2 regions of the Sphingomonas sp. J315 genome follow, and region 2 is predicted to be linked to the other one. Evidence: riboswitches for the same ligand, from Rfam matches in the RefSeq annotation. Region 2 holds a riboswitch; the other holds the start of a gene.
The links. Region 2 has a riboswitch for cobalamin ahead of LRS08_RS07870 (DUF1852 domain-containing protein). Riboswitches for the same ligand answer to the same signal wherever they lie in the genome.

Region 1 (7,523 bases), 1.3 Mb from region 2:
AGGCCACCGATGATGATGCCGCCGGGGAACCAGGCGTGGAGCACATTGAGCCGGTGGGTCGCGTCATCGGGATAGAGTTGCGTCGTCAGCGGGTTGATCGCCGCCTCTGTCAGTCCCCAGCCGATCCCGCTGAGCAGCATCCCGACCCACACGATCGTGTAGATCGTCATGCCGGTCGCCAGATGGCCCGCGGTGACGATCAGCAGCGGCCCGGCGAAGAAGCACAGCCCGGCAGCGACCAGGCAGCGCTTCATGCCGATCTGGTCGAGAAATGCGCTCGCGACGAACAGGGTGATTGCAAAGCTCAGGAATGCCGCGCCCAGGGCGGCGGCGATCAGCTCACCCGCTTGCAACGGCGCGACCGGATCGATCCACTCCGCCTTGAGCCCGCTGGCGATGGCGCCGCGAATGGCGAGCCCCGCCGCCGCGGTAAAAAGCGCCAATATGCCCAGCCAGAACAGCCGCCCCTTATGATATCTCTCGGCCATCGCTGCATCCCCCCCTTTTGTATTTATGCCAGCCCCAGCATCGCCCGGTTGAGCCCCGGATCGCTGCCACCGGCGAAATCGTCGAATGCCTTGTCCGCCTTGCGGATCATGTGCGCGGCGATGAACGGTGCGCCTTCGCGCGCCGTCCTCGGGATGCTTGAGGCAGCTTTCCCGTTCGAGCGCCGCCCAGCAGGCATAGCCACATTGCGTGAGTTCCGAAAAGATTCCGCCGAAATCGACCTGTCCGTCGCCAAGCGACCGACACAACCGGCCTCCGCCATCCAGCGCGCGGCGGAGGGCAAGGTGTCGAACGGCGCAGCATCGCCCATAAACTGTGCGAGGAAAACCGCCGGACCCCTCATGACATCTCCCCCACAGGCACAGCTATTTTGTTTCGGCCTTCAGATAGGCGATCAGCGCGGCCCGACGCGCGGGATCGGCCACCTTCATCACCATCCGCGACCCGGGCACCTTCGTGGTGGGGGCGGCGAGATATTGGTCGAGGGTCTTCGCATCCCAGACAATGCCGGATTGCTTGAGCGCGGGGCTGTAATTAAACCCGGGAGCCGATCCCGCCTTCCGCCCGAACAGCTTGTTGAGATTGGGACCCATCACGCTCTTCCCGCCTGGGGCAAGCGTATGGCAGGCGCGGCACGCGGCAAATGCCTGAGCGCCATCCTGGACTGGACGCGCACGCACGCTCGGAGAACCGGCCGTTAGCGCTACCACGCCACATATTACCGCCACGAGGGGCAGTGCGATGAGAGATTTCACTATCCCCTCCGAGTGTGACAACCAGTCGGCTGACATCGTTGACAGTATCTAAGCGGTTGCCGGTGCCGAGCGCAAGCCTGACGCGCACGGTTCACCGAAATCTATGGGGGAGAAAGCTTTGGGGACCACATTTCCACAGATTTCGCCAATCTGTACCGCAATCTCGCCCGATCGGTACGAGACCAGGCATCGCCACGCCTCCGCGAGACGCGGACGGGCTGCGTACCGTGGTTCGTCGACGCGATGATCGAGAATCATCGCGGTGCGCAGAAATGGACTTCGCTGGAGCCGCTCTGACCCCGGCCCTTGGACAAGTGCATATCGAAGCCCGCTGGCGCGCATCGCTCTCTTGTCTTAGGTCGCCCGCCCAACCATCTGAAACGGAGCCGCGAATGACCCCATCCGCTTTGATCGTCCCAACCTATGGCCAGATGCTGCGCGCACTTTCGGCGTGGCTCGCCAAGGCCGAGGAGCAGGGCTGCGTCACTGAAGCGCTGATGGCGGCACGGCTGGCACCGGACATGTTTCCGCTGGCGACGCAGATCCGCTTTGCCTGTGTCCAGGCACAGGAAGGCGTGTACCGTCTGCGCGGCGAGGCATTTCCCGCGTCGCTCTCCGAACTGCTCGATGAAGGCCGCAACGGGGGCGAACATCCCGGCACCATTGCCGATGCGCGGGCGCGGATTGGTGAGACGCTGGCGCTGCTGGAGCAAGTCGGCAGCGATATGCCCGATATCGACCCCGGCGCCCCCATCGCCCATGCGCTGCCCCAGGGGATGGTGTTCGACCTGACCGCCGAGCAGTTCGTCCGCGACTGGGCGCTGCCGCAATTCTATTTCCACCTGATGACCGCTTATGCGATCCTGCGCGCGCAGGGAGTAGAGTTGGGCAAGGTCGATTATGTCGCACACATGTTCCGCTTCCTGCGCCCGGAAACGATATAAAGAATTCTTTATATAATGCTTGCGGGCGCCTCGAACCGGTCCTAAAGACCCGCTCGAAGCATGGGGGCGACCCCGCGCTTCATGATCGCGCCGGTGCCCCGCAAGGGGCTTAAACGGGAATGCGGTGCGGGCGGTTTTTCGCCCAATTCCGTGGCTGTCCCTGCAACTGTAAGCGGCGAGCGCGATGCACTGGTTCCCCTTCGAGGGAACAGCCACTGGACAATCGTCCGGGAAGGCCGTGCATCCTGCCCTGACCCGCGAGCCAGGAGACCTGCCGGCGCATGGTCGCTCTTGCCTTGGTCCAGGGAATGGCCACGGCACGGTCCTCCGTCTGAGCGACGAACCTAGCGGCGGGGGCCGCTGCGGTGTCGTGCGTCAGGCGATCATGCGCCCGTTTGATGCATTGACGCCCGTCATCCGCCTGCGGATGGCCAGGCCCCTGCCCTCGTTGCTCGGCGCCGGGGGATGTCCCATGTTGAAGTTGCTGTCCGTTTCCACGCTCGCCATCGCTGCGGCGTCGCCCGCCATTGCGGGCGAAACCGCCGTCGCCGAAGTCTCGAGCGAGACCGTCGTCGTCACTGCCTCGCGCTCCGGCGAGGCCGTTCCCATCGAGCAGATCGGCGGATCGGCCACCGTCATCGACGCGCAAGCGCTGGAACAGCGTCAGACACGCAACCTGTCCGATGTGCTGCGGGACGTACCGGGCGTGGCGGTCAGCCGCCAGATCGGCGGGCTGACGCAGATCCGCATTCGCGGGACCGAGGGCAATCATGTCCTGACCCTGATCGACGGGATCGAGGTATCCGACCCGTTCCAGGGCGAGTTCGACTATAGCGGCGTACTGGCCGACAGCGCCGCGCGGGTCGAGGTGCTGCGCGGTCAGCAATCCTCGCTCTATGGGTCCGACGCGATCGGCGGCGTGATCCATTATCTGACGCTGTCGGGTCGCGAGGCACCGGGGTTCAGCGCGCGGATCGAGGGCGGGTCGTTCGGCACCGTCAGCGCGGCGGCACGCGCCGCGGGTGCTTCGGGCAGTTTCGACTATGCGCTGTCGGCAACGGGCTTCATCACCGACGGCACCCCGACGGCGCGCGCCGGCACCCGCAACATCGGGTCGAAAAGCGCAGCGCTGAGCGGGAAGTTCAACTGGACTCCGTCGGACAGCTTCACGCTGACCGGAGTGCTGCGCTACAGCGTGACCGACGCGGATGCCAACAACAGCGACGGGAACCCCGCCAGCCCGACCTTTGGCTATACGATCGACAGCCCCGGCGTGCATTACCGCAACCGTGGCCTTTACGGTCTGCTCAGCGCACAGTTCAGCGCACTAGACGGGCGCTGGACCACGACGCTCTCCGGCCAGTTCGCAGATACCGAGCGGACGATGTTTCGCGCCAATGACGTCGTCGATTTCGGCAATACCGGCCAGCGCTACAAGGGCTCGCTGGTGTCGAGCCTGCGCTTCGGCAGCGACGCGGTCACCCACCGGCTGACCGGCGCGGTCGATCTGGAGCGTGAGGAGTTCCGCAATACCACTCCCGGCACCGGATCGCCGTGGGATGCCTTCACCGGCAAGCGGACCACCGATAATCTCGGACTGGTCGCGCAATATGAACTGACTGCGGGCGATTTCGCAGCAAGTGGCTCGATCCGTCACGACGACAATAACCGCTTCGACGACGCGACAACCTGGCGTGTACAGGGCAGCTATCGCCTGCCCACCGACACGCGCGTGCGCGTCGCTTATGGCACCGGGGTCAAGAATCCCGGCTATTACGAGCTCTATGGCTTCTCTGACGGTGTCTATATCGGCAACCCGAACCTGAAGCCGGAAAAGTCGGAAGGCTGGGAAGCGGGCATCGAGCAAACGCTCGCGGACGATACGGTGACGTTCGGCGCGACCTATTTCGACTCGACGCTCGAGGACGAGATCTACACCACCTACCCCGCCCCGACCTTCGTCGCGACGCCAGCCAACCGCACGACCCTGTCCAAGCAGCATGGCGTCGAGCTGTTCCTCAGCGCACGCCCGATCCCGCAGCTGCGGTTCGACGCGAGCTACACGCATCTCAATGCGGAAGAGAGTGGCGTCGAGGAAGTGCGGCGGCCGGGCGACATCGCCAGCTTCAACGCGACCTACACCAGCAGCGACGAGCGGCTTTCGACCACGCTGACGGTACGGCATAACGGGCGGATGACCGATATCGCCTTCACCGACCCCAGCTATACCCCGGTGCGCGTATCGCTGAAGCCGTTCACGCTGGTGAATTTCAACGTCGCGTTCGAGGTGGTAGAGAAGGTCCAGCTGTTCGGGCGGGTCGAGAACCTGTTCGACGTCGATTACGAAGAGGTGTTCAGCTTCGCGACGCCGGGCGTCGGCGCGTTCGCCGGGGTGCGGGTCAAGCTGTGATGCGGCGCGCCGGCATCGCGCTGGCGATCGCGGGGATGACGCTGCCGGTTTCGGCCGGCAGCGCGCCTCCACCCGTGGCCGGTGCGAAGCCCGCACTGCCAATGCGCGTCATGTCGATCAACCAGTGCACCGACCAGCTGGTGCTGATGCTGCTCCCGCCCGAGCGGATCGCGTCGGTCACCTGGCTGTCGCGCGATCCGCTACTGTCGCTGATGTCGGCGCGCGCGCGCGGCATCGCGGTCAATCGCGGCGAGATCGAGGATGTGGTACGGCAACAGCCCGATCTGATTGTCGCCGACAGCTTTGGGTCGGCGGCGACCCGCGCTGCACTGCGCCGCTTCGGCTTTCCGATGATCGAGGTGGCACAACCGCAGAGCCTGGACGAGATCCGCGCCACGGTGCGCGCGCTGGCCGCGCGGCTGGGGACGGTTGCGCGGGGCGAGGCGCTGATCGCGGGCATGGATGCGCGGCTGGCCGAGCTGTCGCGCCGTCCCGCGCTTAACCTGCGCGTCGCGTCGTGGAGCGGCGACGGCCTCTCGCGCGGGGAGGGCGCGCTGTACGACGCGGTGCTCGACGCGGCGGGTGCGCGCAACGCGGCGAAGGAGGGTGTCGCGGGCACCGATGTCGAGGCGTTGCTGGCGCTCAACCCCGATATCCTCGTCGCGCCGGTCGGCGGCGTGGTCGGCCAGAGCCTGCGCGACCGCGTTGCGCGGCATCCGCTGGTCCGCAAGCAATGGGCCGGGCGACAGGTCGGGGTCAGCCCGCGCGCCTATATCTGCGGCACGCCGCTGATCGCCGAGGCGGCGGCGGAGCTGCGCGGTCAGCTTGAAACGGCAAACCGGCAGAGGGCGACCCGATGAGCGGGCGGTTGCTGATCCCTGTTCTGGCGCTGGTGACGCTCGCACTTGGCCTGACCTCGCTCGGCATCGGCACGCTGGGGCTGGATTATGCCGGATGGCTGGGGGGCGAGGCCAGCGGGACCGCGCGGCTGACCGGGGTGGTCATCACCGAAATCCGGCTGCCGCGCATGCTGCTCGGCGTGCTGACCGGGGCGATCCTCGGCCTGTCGGGCGCGGTGTTGCAGGGGTTGCTGCGAAATCCGCTGGCCGAACCGGGGCTGCTCGGCATTTCGGGCGGCGCGTCGCTCGGTGCGGTGATTGCGATCTATTACGGGCTGGCTGCGGTCGCGCCGCTCGCCGCGCCGCTGGCGGGGCTGGCCGGAGCGATGGCGGCGGGGTTTGCGGCGCTGCTGCTCGCGCGTGGCGGCGGAACGCTGGCGCTGATCCTTGCGGGAGCTGCGATTTCCAGCCTTGCCGGTGCGGGGATCAGCCTCGCGCTCAACCTCGCGCCCAATCCCTATGCCGCCTATGAAATCATGACCTGGCTGATGGGTTCGCTCGCCAATCGCGGGTGGGAGGAGATCACGCTCGCCGCGCCGTTGATCCTGCTCGGCGCGGGCGCTCTGCTCGCTACCGCGCGGTCGCTCGACGCGCTCGCGCTGGGCGAGGTGCAGGCGGAGAGCCTGGGCGTCGATGTGCGCCGCACCCGGTTGCTGGCGCTCGCCGGGACCGGGCTTGGCGTCGGCGCAGCGACAGCAGTCGTCGGCACGATCGGGTTCATCGGGCTGGTCGCGCCGCATCTGGTACGCCCGTTCGTCGGGCATCGACCCGGCGCGACACTGGTTCCGGCGGCGCTGGCAGGGGCGGCGTTGCTGACCGCCGCCGATATCGCCACGCGGCTGATCCGGCTCGACAGCCCGATCCATCTGGGCGTGTTCACCGCACTGGTCGGGGCACCCTTCTTCCTGTGGCTGGTGCTGCGCATGCGGAGCCGGACGCCATGACCGCGCTGACCCTTGAGGCGATCACATTGAGGCGCGGCGGGCGGCTGGTGCTCGACAGGATCGAGGCCCGCTTCGCGGCGGGGCGTCTGACCGCCGTGATTGGCCCCAATGGCGCGGGCAAGTCCAGCCTGCTCGAGGTGGCGGCGGGATTGCTCGCGCCCGAAAGCGGCAGTGTTCGGCTGGGCGACACCCCCCTGCCCGCGTTGCGGCGGCAGGATCTGGCGCGACGGCGGGCCTACCTTCCCCAGCGCGTCGGCGTGGATTGGCCGATCAGCGTCGAGCGGGTGGTCGCGCTTGGCCTGCTCCCGCAGTTGCCCGCATTCGGCGGGCTGCCCGTCGCGCTGCTCCCGGCGATCGAGCGTGCGCTGGCCGAATGCGACCTGCTCGCCCTGCGCGACCGACCCGCCACCGACCTGTCGGGCGGCGAGCTGGCCCGCGTGCTGCTCGCCCGCGCGATCGTCGGCGATCCCGAAGTGCTGATCGTCGACGAACCGACCGCCGATCTCGACCCGCGTCACGCGATCGACGCCGCGCGGCGACTGCGCGCGCGGGCCGATGCGGGGCGGACGGTGGTGATGGCGATCCACGATATCGACCTCGCGCTGCGCATCGCCGACGATGTCGTCGCGGTGCGCGACGGGCGCATCCTCGCCGCCGGGCCCGCCGAAGCGGTGATGACCGAGGCGATGCTGGCCGAGCTGTACGATGTCCGCGTGCGGATCGTCCGCGATGCCGATGGCGCGGCGATCCGCTTTCTCGACTAACCCCGCAGCGTCTGGACCAGCACCCACACGCCGATCGCGAGGAACAGCGAAGCCGCGATGATCCGGACGGTGCGCATCGGAACGCGCTTCACCAGTTCGTTGCCGAGATAGACCGCGGGGACGTTCGCCAGCATCATGCCCAGCGTCGTTCCCGCCGTGACCCAGCCGACCTCGGCAAAGCGCGCGCCGAGCGCGACGGTCGCGATCTGGGTCTTGTCGCCCATCTCGACGATGAAGAAGGCGATGGTGGTGGTGAGGAACGCGCCGAAGCGCGCGGGCTTGTCCTCGAGATCGTCGATC
Region 2 (7,523 bases):
ATTCGATGGCGAGAAGCTGTCCGAGGTTGGCGCCCCGATCCCGTTCACCGAAGGCGAACGCGTCCGGGTCACCCTGGTCAACGACACGATGATGACCCACCCGATCCATCTGCACGGACATTTCTTCGAGCTGGTGACGGGGCATGGCGACCATTCGCCGCGCAAGCACACCGTCAACGTTCAGCCTGGCGGCACCGCTGCCTTCGACTTCACCGCCGACGCAGTGGGCGACTGGGCGTTCCACTGCCACATGCTCTATCACATGCATGCCGGGATGATGCAGGTCGTGACCGTGCGCCCGCAGGAGGACGCGGCATGATCGGCAGCCTACTTCTCGCCGGGACCGGCTTTGTTTCTGCCATGGGTCTTGCGCCCGCCGGACAGACGATGCCGCCGATGGCGGCTCCCAAGGCTGAGGCTCAGGCCGCGTCAGCCTGCACGCCAGAGCATGCGGCGATGGGGCATTGCCAGATGCCTGATACCAAGGCGCCGGCGAGCCCCCCCACGAACGACCCGGATTGTCCCCCCGAACACGCAAAAATGGGGCACTGCACACCCAAGGACGCGGCACCGGCAGAGGATGCGGTCGGCACCGACCTGGCGCCGGGCACTGGCCCGGCACCCGCCCCCGTCGCGGCGAACTATGCCGACCGCGTCTGGGGCCGCGAGGCGATGCAGCCGACCCGCGACGACCTGCGCCGCCATCACGGTGGCGGCACGTTCAGCAAGGTGACGATCGATCTGGCCGAGCTGACCATCGCCAAGGGACATGAAGGATATCGTTTCGAGACCGACGCATGGTTCGGCGGTGACATCAACCGCCTCGCGTTGAAGGCTGAAGGCGAAGGCACCTTTGGCGAGGCGATCGAAGGCGTTGATTTCAAGGCGCTCTACTCACGCGCGATCGGCCCCTATTTCAATCTTCAGGGCGGTCTGAGACAGGAGATTGGTCATGGTCCCGACCGGACCCATGCCGTGATCGGCATCGAAGGGCTCGCGCCCTATTGGTTTGAGGTCGATGCCTATCTGTCGCTCTCGACACAGGGGGAACTGCGCGCCAGTGCGTCGGCGGAATATGACCAGCGTCTGACCCAGCGCCTGATCCTTCAGCCGAAGATCGAGTTCGAGCTATCGGCACAGGACATCCCGGCGCTCGGCATCGGGGGCGGGTTCTCGAGCGCCGAGGCGGGGCTCCGTCTGCGCTACGAGATCGCGCGCGAGTTCGCGCCCTATGTAGGCATCGTGCATGAGCGAAAGTTTGGACGAACCGCATCCTTCGCGCGTGCGTCCGGCGAGGATACGCATGCGACCAGTCTCGTCCTGGGGGTCCGTGCCTGGTTCTGAAGGTTATAGGTGCAGGGCTGAAGATGGTGGCGCATGCGCATAGCGCGGTTCAGGAGGTCTGATGCTCTACCTAGCAATCAAGGCGGCGATTTCCGGCGTGCTCATCGCGCTCGTCTCGGAGATCGCCCGCCGCTCCCCCGGCTTCGGCGCGCTGGTCGCGTCGCTGCCGCTGGTCTCTGTCCTCGGCATGATCTGGCTCTGGCGCGACAAACCCGACATAACGCTGATGGCCGATCACGCACTCGCGACCTTCTGGTATGTGCTTCCCAGCCTGCCGATGTTCTTGGTGATCCCACTGTTACTCAAGCGTGGCGTCGGTTTCTTGCCGTCGCTCGCAGCCGGATGCGTGCTGACGGTGCTGCTCTATGCGGGGATGACGGTTGTGCTGGGACGATTCGGGGTCCGGCTTTAAGGCGGCTACTTCATGACCTCGCGATGCCAGATTAGCGAATCCAGCTTACCGGTTCGAGGCAATGTATATTGAGCAAGCGCATAAGCCTTGGTCGCCACCCCGAATCCACCTGACCTCTAGCGACCGATGGTCGGAGATAACCTCTAGCAGTTGAGCGGATTGAAACGCAGAAATCCACTAGCCTCTTGGCGGGGATCTACCCACTGTCCGCGCAAGTCACGCGATGGCTGCTTTCGTGGTTCGTCCTGCCAAAAGCCGCCAGACCGCTTACGGCCCACATCCCGCCGTTCGCTACCCCTGCCGGGCGATGGCCGAAAATGGGCCGCAACCGGACTGGCGGCTTGTGGCCGCCGGAGCGGCATAAGCAGACATCGTAGCGGGTGGTGCGCGTACAACTCGAATTAGGCCGTCAGCAGCCTGTCTATTTTCGGGTACGGCAGTGGGCAAAGCCGACGCACGTAAGCCGATTGCGCCAGAACTCCGTTTCTGAACACTGCCGTCTTCCGCTCGATCATCACCTCGCAGTGGGTCTGCGGTCCGAGAGCATGGCTCTCGATCTCGCCCCGATTGCGGACCATGTCGTTGGTCGACCCTTGTGCGTCACGCTCTCGACCGGCCGCACCCGTCGATATGTCAATCATCAATTCCCGCATGACAATCGCCGCGCAGCACAATCTCATAACGATATAAAGATATCTTTATATCAGGATTGACAGCGTAGTTTCGATTGTGTTGAAAGGGCGCGTCGAGGTTCCCCGCCTCAGGCACGACGGCGGGGCTAAGACGGGAAGCCGGTGATGTCCTTCTGGGCAGATTCCGGCGCTGCCCCCGCAACTGTAAGCGGCGAGTGGCGGTTCCATTTTGTGCCACTGAGCGTCCGCAAGACGCTCGGGAAGGCCGGAACCACCGCGACGACCCGTGAGCCAGGAGACCTGCCTCCGACGCGATAACGTTCCTCGGACGGGGGTGTCTCCGGTGGATCGCGCTTGACGCAGGGCTTGCGGCTGTCCGCCGTCGCCTGTCCATCGTGCGCGTTCTTCCTTCGGCCCTCCTGCCCGCACATGCAGTTTGGGGTACCGACCATGACCGACAGCGCCTTCACCTTCACGCTCAAGAGCATTCCGTTCGACGAAGAGTATCGGCCGGCCGACAATACGCGGATCACGACCAACTTCGCCAATCTGGCGCGGGGTGAGCGCCGTGAGGAAAATCTGCGCAACACGCTGCGCATGATCGACAACCGCTTCAATTCACTGGTGCACTGGGACAATCCGGCGGGCGATCGCTACGCGCTCGAGCTCACCATCATCACCGCCGAGATGCATGTCGCCGCCAACGGCGCTCAGGATGCGTTCCCGCTGATCGAGATCCTCAGGACCACGATCATCGACAAGAAGACCAGAGCGCGGATGGACGGCATCGTCGGGAACAATTTTTCCTCCTACATCCGCGATTACGACTTCAGCGTCGTGCTGCCCGAACATAGCAAGGCGCATCCCAACTCGGGCACGCCAGAAGGGTTCGGCGACCTTCACGGCAATCTGTTCAAGCATTTCCTGAAGTCGGAAGCGTATCGCGCAACGTTCAGCAAGCCGCCTGTGATCTGTCTCAGCGTGTCGAGCAACAAGACCTATCAGCGTACCGGCAACGAGCACCCGATCCTGGGCTTTGAATATGAGAATGACGAGTTCTCGGCGACCGACGACTATTTCGCGAAGATGGGGATGAAGGTCCGCTACTTCATGCCGCGCAACAGCGCCGCGCCCTTCGCCTTCTACCATATCGGCGACCTGCTGGGCGACTATACCAACCTCGAGCTGGTCAGCACGATTGCGACGATGGACACGTTCCAGCGCATCTATCGCCCCGAGATCTACAACGCCAATTCGGTAGCGGCGGAACAGTATCGGCCTAGCCTGAAATACCAGGACTATTCGCTGACCCGCATCGTCTATGACCGCGAGGAGCGTAGCCGGCTCGCGTTTGAACAGGGCAAGTTCGCCGAAGAGCGGTTCATCAAGCCCTATCGCGCAGCGCTTGAACAATGGTCGGCCAGTTTCGCCGCCTGATCTCCCCTGAATTCAAAGGTATTTTCGAACATGACGATGTTGTTGCCCACGACGACCGCGGGCAGTCTGCCCAAGCCCTCCTGGCTCGCTGAGCCCGAGAAGCTGTGGGCCGCGTGGAAGCATGAAGGCGAAGAACTTGTCGCCGCCAAGCAGGACGCGCTGCGCCTTGCGGTCGATGATCAGAAAAAGGCGGGTATCGACATCGTCGGCGATGGCGAACAGACGCGCCAGCATTTTGTCACCACCTTCATCGAGCATCTGGAAGGCGTCGATTGGGAAAAGAAGCAGGTCATGCGCATCCGCAACCGCTACGACGCCAGCGTGCCGTCGGTGGTGGGCGCGGTGTCGCGGCCCAGGTCGGTGTTCGTCGAGGATGCCAAGTACCTGCGCGCGCAGACCGACGGGCCGATCAAATGGACGCTGCCCGGTCCGATGACGATGATCGATACGTTGTACGACGATCACTATAAGAGCCGTGAGAAGCTCGCCTGGGAATTCGCCTGCATCCTCAACGAAGAGGCGAAGGAGCTGGAAGCCGCAGGCGTCGATATTGTCCAGTTCGACGAACCGGCGTTCAACGTCTTTTTCGACGAGGCGAACGACTGGGGCATCAAGACTCTGGAGCGCGCCGCCGAGGGGCTGAAGTGTGAGACCGCGGTCCACATCTGCTATGGCTATGGCATCAAGGCTAACACCGACTGGAAGAAGACGCTCGGCTCCGAATGGCGGCAATATGAGGAAATCTTCCCCAATTTGCAGAAGTCGACGATCGATATCGTCAGCCTCGAATGCCAGTGTTCGCGCGTACCGATGGACCTGATCGAGCTCATTCGCGGCAAGAAGGTGATGGTCGGCGCGATCGACGTGGCGACCGACACGGTCGAGACGCCCGAAGAGGTCGCGGCGACGCTGCGCAACGCGTTGCGCTTCGTCGATGCCGACAAGCTCATCCCCGCCACCAACTGCGGCATGGCGCCGCTGTCGCGTGCGGTTGCGAACGGCAAGCTGAGGGCGCTGGGTGCGGGTGCGGAGATCGTCCGCAAGGAACTGGCGGCGTAAGCAAAAATCGGGTCCGGCGATGCCCACACGGCATCGCCGGACGGCGTATCCGGGCGCGGTCGCGTGCTCGATTCAGGAATATTCGATGAACGCTCTTCTGCGCCGCCCGCGGCTCGATCCCTATATCTTCGCGATCATGGCGATGGTCGCGGTGGCCGCGATCATTCCCGCGCGGGGCGTCGGGAAAGAGGTGCTTGATCATGTCGTGCACGCCGCGATCGCGCTGCTGTTCTTCATCTATGGCGCGAAGATTTCGCGGCAGGCGATCTGGCAGGGCATCGCCCATTGGCGCCTGCAGGGTCTGGTCTTTGCCACCACCTTCCTCGCCTTCCCGGTGATCGGGTTCGCGTTGATCGCTCTGGCGGGGGGCGTTCTGGATAGCGGGCTGGTCACCGGCCTGATGTTCCTGTGCCTGTTGCCCTCCACGGTGCAATCGTCGATCGCGCTGACCTCAATCGCGCGCGGCAATGTCCCGGCGGCGCTGTGCTGCGCGTCGCTGTCGAACCTAGCCGGGGTGGTGATCACGCCTGTGCTCGCGGCACTGCTGCTGACCACCAATAGCGGCGGCATTTCGCTCGACGCGGTGCGCGAGATCGCGCTGCAGATCCTGCTGCCCTTCATCATCGGCCAGTTGGCGCGCCCGCTGGTCGGCGACTGGTTCACCCGCCAGAAGACGCTGACGATGCTGGTCGATCGCGGATCGATCCTGCTGGTCGTCTATGCGGCGTTCAGCGCGGGCGTGGTCGCGGGCATCTGGAGCAAGGTGACGCCGCAGAGCATTGCGCTGGTCATCCTGCTCGATCTGCTGCTGCTGTCGATCGCCCTCGTCTTCACGACTGCGGCCGCTCGCCTGTCGCGCCTGCCGGTCGAGGATGAAGTCACGATCGCGTTCTGTGGATCGCAAAAGAGCATGGCGAGCGGACTGCCGATGGCGAACATCCTCTTTCCGGCCAGCACTGTTGGCCTGATCGTCCTGCCGCTGATGCTGTACCACCAGATGCAGCTGATGATCTGCGCCGCGCTCGCCCGGCGCTACAGCCTGCGCCCCGAACAAGCCGTGCCGATGGTCACAGCCGCGGCATGACCCCGATTCATCCAGCCGTCAGTCAAGGATCAAACCCTATGACCATCCTCCGCGATATCGACGACGACAGCGATCTGCGCCAGCTGTTCGGCCGGTTCCCGACCGGCGTCACGGCATTGTGCGCGATGAATGGGGACCAGCCGATCGGCATGACCGCAAGCGCCTTCGTGGCGATCTCGCTCAAGCCCGCATTGGTCTCGGTGTGCATCAAGCACGGGTCGTGGACCTGGCAGCAATTGCGCGGGTGCGACCGGATCGGAATCTCATTTCTGGGCCACGGGCACGCCGCAGTCGCGCGTCAGCTATCGCAGCGCAGCGACGACCGGTTTGAGGGGCTGGATTATGACGTGACCACCAACGGCGGGCTGTTCCTCGCCGGTGCGACAGCCTGGCTCGAATGCGCACTCGAGCGGGAGATACCTGCCGGAGACCACGACATCGTCCTGTTTCGCCTTCATCGCGCATCGGTGGCCAACGCGGTCATGCCTCTCGTCTTCCACTCCAGCGACTTCCACACTCTTGCGCCCGTCGATCAGATGCACTGTTCATTGCCATCTTCAGGGCTCAAGGTCGGAGCCGCTGCCTCGGCAGCGTGCGCAGATCGATGAGCAGCGACCTCGCCGCCGTTGCGCCCGGTACCGTCCAGTTGATCGATATGATCTTCCCCGGCGATGCCAACCATCACGGCACGCTGTTCGGCGGCGTGGCGCTCGCACATATGGACAAGGTGGCGTTTCTTGCCGCCACACGTCATGGCCGCGCACCGTTCGTTACCGCAGCATCGGACAAGATCGATTTCAGGGCACCGGGACGCATCGGCGAGATGGTCGAGGCCACCGGTCGCGTGGTTCGTGTCGGCAACAGTTCGCTCGATGTGGAGGTCGAACTCGTTGCCGAAGCCCTGGTTACTGGTGAGCGACGCACCTGCGCGAGCGGGCGCTTTGCGATGGTCGCGGTAAAGACGGCCGAAACGGTCCTGCCGCTCCCGCCGCTCGACCTGACTGCTTCTGCGCCAAACGACGATCTCTTGCGGATGGTCGAGATCGTATTCCCACCGCAGACCAACCATTATGGTACGCTCTACGGCGGCGACGCGCTCAAGATGATGGGCAAGGCGGCGTTTATCGCCGCGACCCGGCGCGCGCGCGCGGTGATGGTCGTGGCGGCGTCGGACAAGATTGAATTCGAGTCTCCCATCCGTGAAGGTGAGTTGGTCGAACTCGCAGCCAGACCGGTTGGTACCGGCCGCACGTCGGTGCAAATCGCTGTGGACCTGTGGGCAGAAGGCCTTTTGACGGGCGAACGCCGCCTGGCCGGGTCGGCGCGCTTTACGATGGTTGCAGTCGACCGCGAAGGACGGCCCACCGCGTTCGGGTGACATATGCCGCTCACTGCCGTTCTTCTAGGCGGCCTGCGTCTCATCTCCAAGCGAACCGCAAGAGCATGATAACGACGACCGCTTTCGGGAATTAGAGCGAGTTTTGGTTGAGTGAAGCCCAGTTCGAACGGCTGCGTCCGCTGCCGGACAACGTGCGCGGTGTGGCGCGGGTCGATG

Region 1: another riboswitch for cobalamin. It lies ahead of LRS08_RS01260 (TonB-dependent receptor plug domain-containing protein); the one in region 2 lies ahead of LRS08_RS07870 (DUF1852 domain-containing protein).

Annotation. Positions count from the first base shown of each region.
Region 1 is NZ_CP088296.1:226,896-234,418, forward strand. It holds gene LRS08_RS01240 (MFS transporter) at 1-488, opposite strand, end outside; partial or broken gene LRS08_RS01245 (sugar phosphate isomerase/epimerase) at 512-773, opposite strand; gene LRS08_RS01250 (c-type cytochrome) at 873-1,298, opposite strand; gene LRS08_RS01255 (DUF1993 family protein) at 1,655-2,206, shown strand; cobalamin riboswitch at 2,281-2,500, shown strand; gene LRS08_RS01260 (TonB-dependent receptor plug domain-containing protein) at 2,679-4,616, shown strand; gene LRS08_RS01265 (ABC transporter substrate-binding protein) at 4,616-5,476, shown strand; gene LRS08_RS01270 (iron ABC transporter permease) at 5,473-6,459, shown strand; gene LRS08_RS01275 (ABC transporter ATP-binding protein) at 6,456-7,223, shown strand; gene LRS08_RS01280 (TMEM165/GDT1 family protein) at 7,220-7,523, opposite strand, start outside.
Region 2 is NZ_CP088296.1:1,545,682-1,553,204, forward strand. It holds gene LRS08_RS07855 (copper resistance system multicopper oxidase) at 1-319, shown strand, start outside; gene LRS08_RS07860 (copper resistance protein B) at 316-1,344, shown strand; gene LRS08_RS07865 (DUF3147 family protein) at 1,406-1,756, shown strand; cobalamin riboswitch at 2,488-2,711, shown strand; gene LRS08_RS07870 (DUF1852 domain-containing protein) at 2,839-3,825, shown strand; gene LRS08_RS07875 (methionine synthase) at 3,856-4,884, shown strand; gene LRS08_RS07880 (bile acid:sodium symporter family protein) at 4,970-5,968, shown strand; gene LRS08_RS07885 (flavin reductase family protein) at 6,007-6,576, shown strand; gene LRS08_RS07890 (acyl-CoA thioesterase) at 6,573-7,346, shown strand; partial or broken gene LRS08_RS07895 (IS5/IS1182 family transposase) at 7,454-7,523, shown strand, end outside.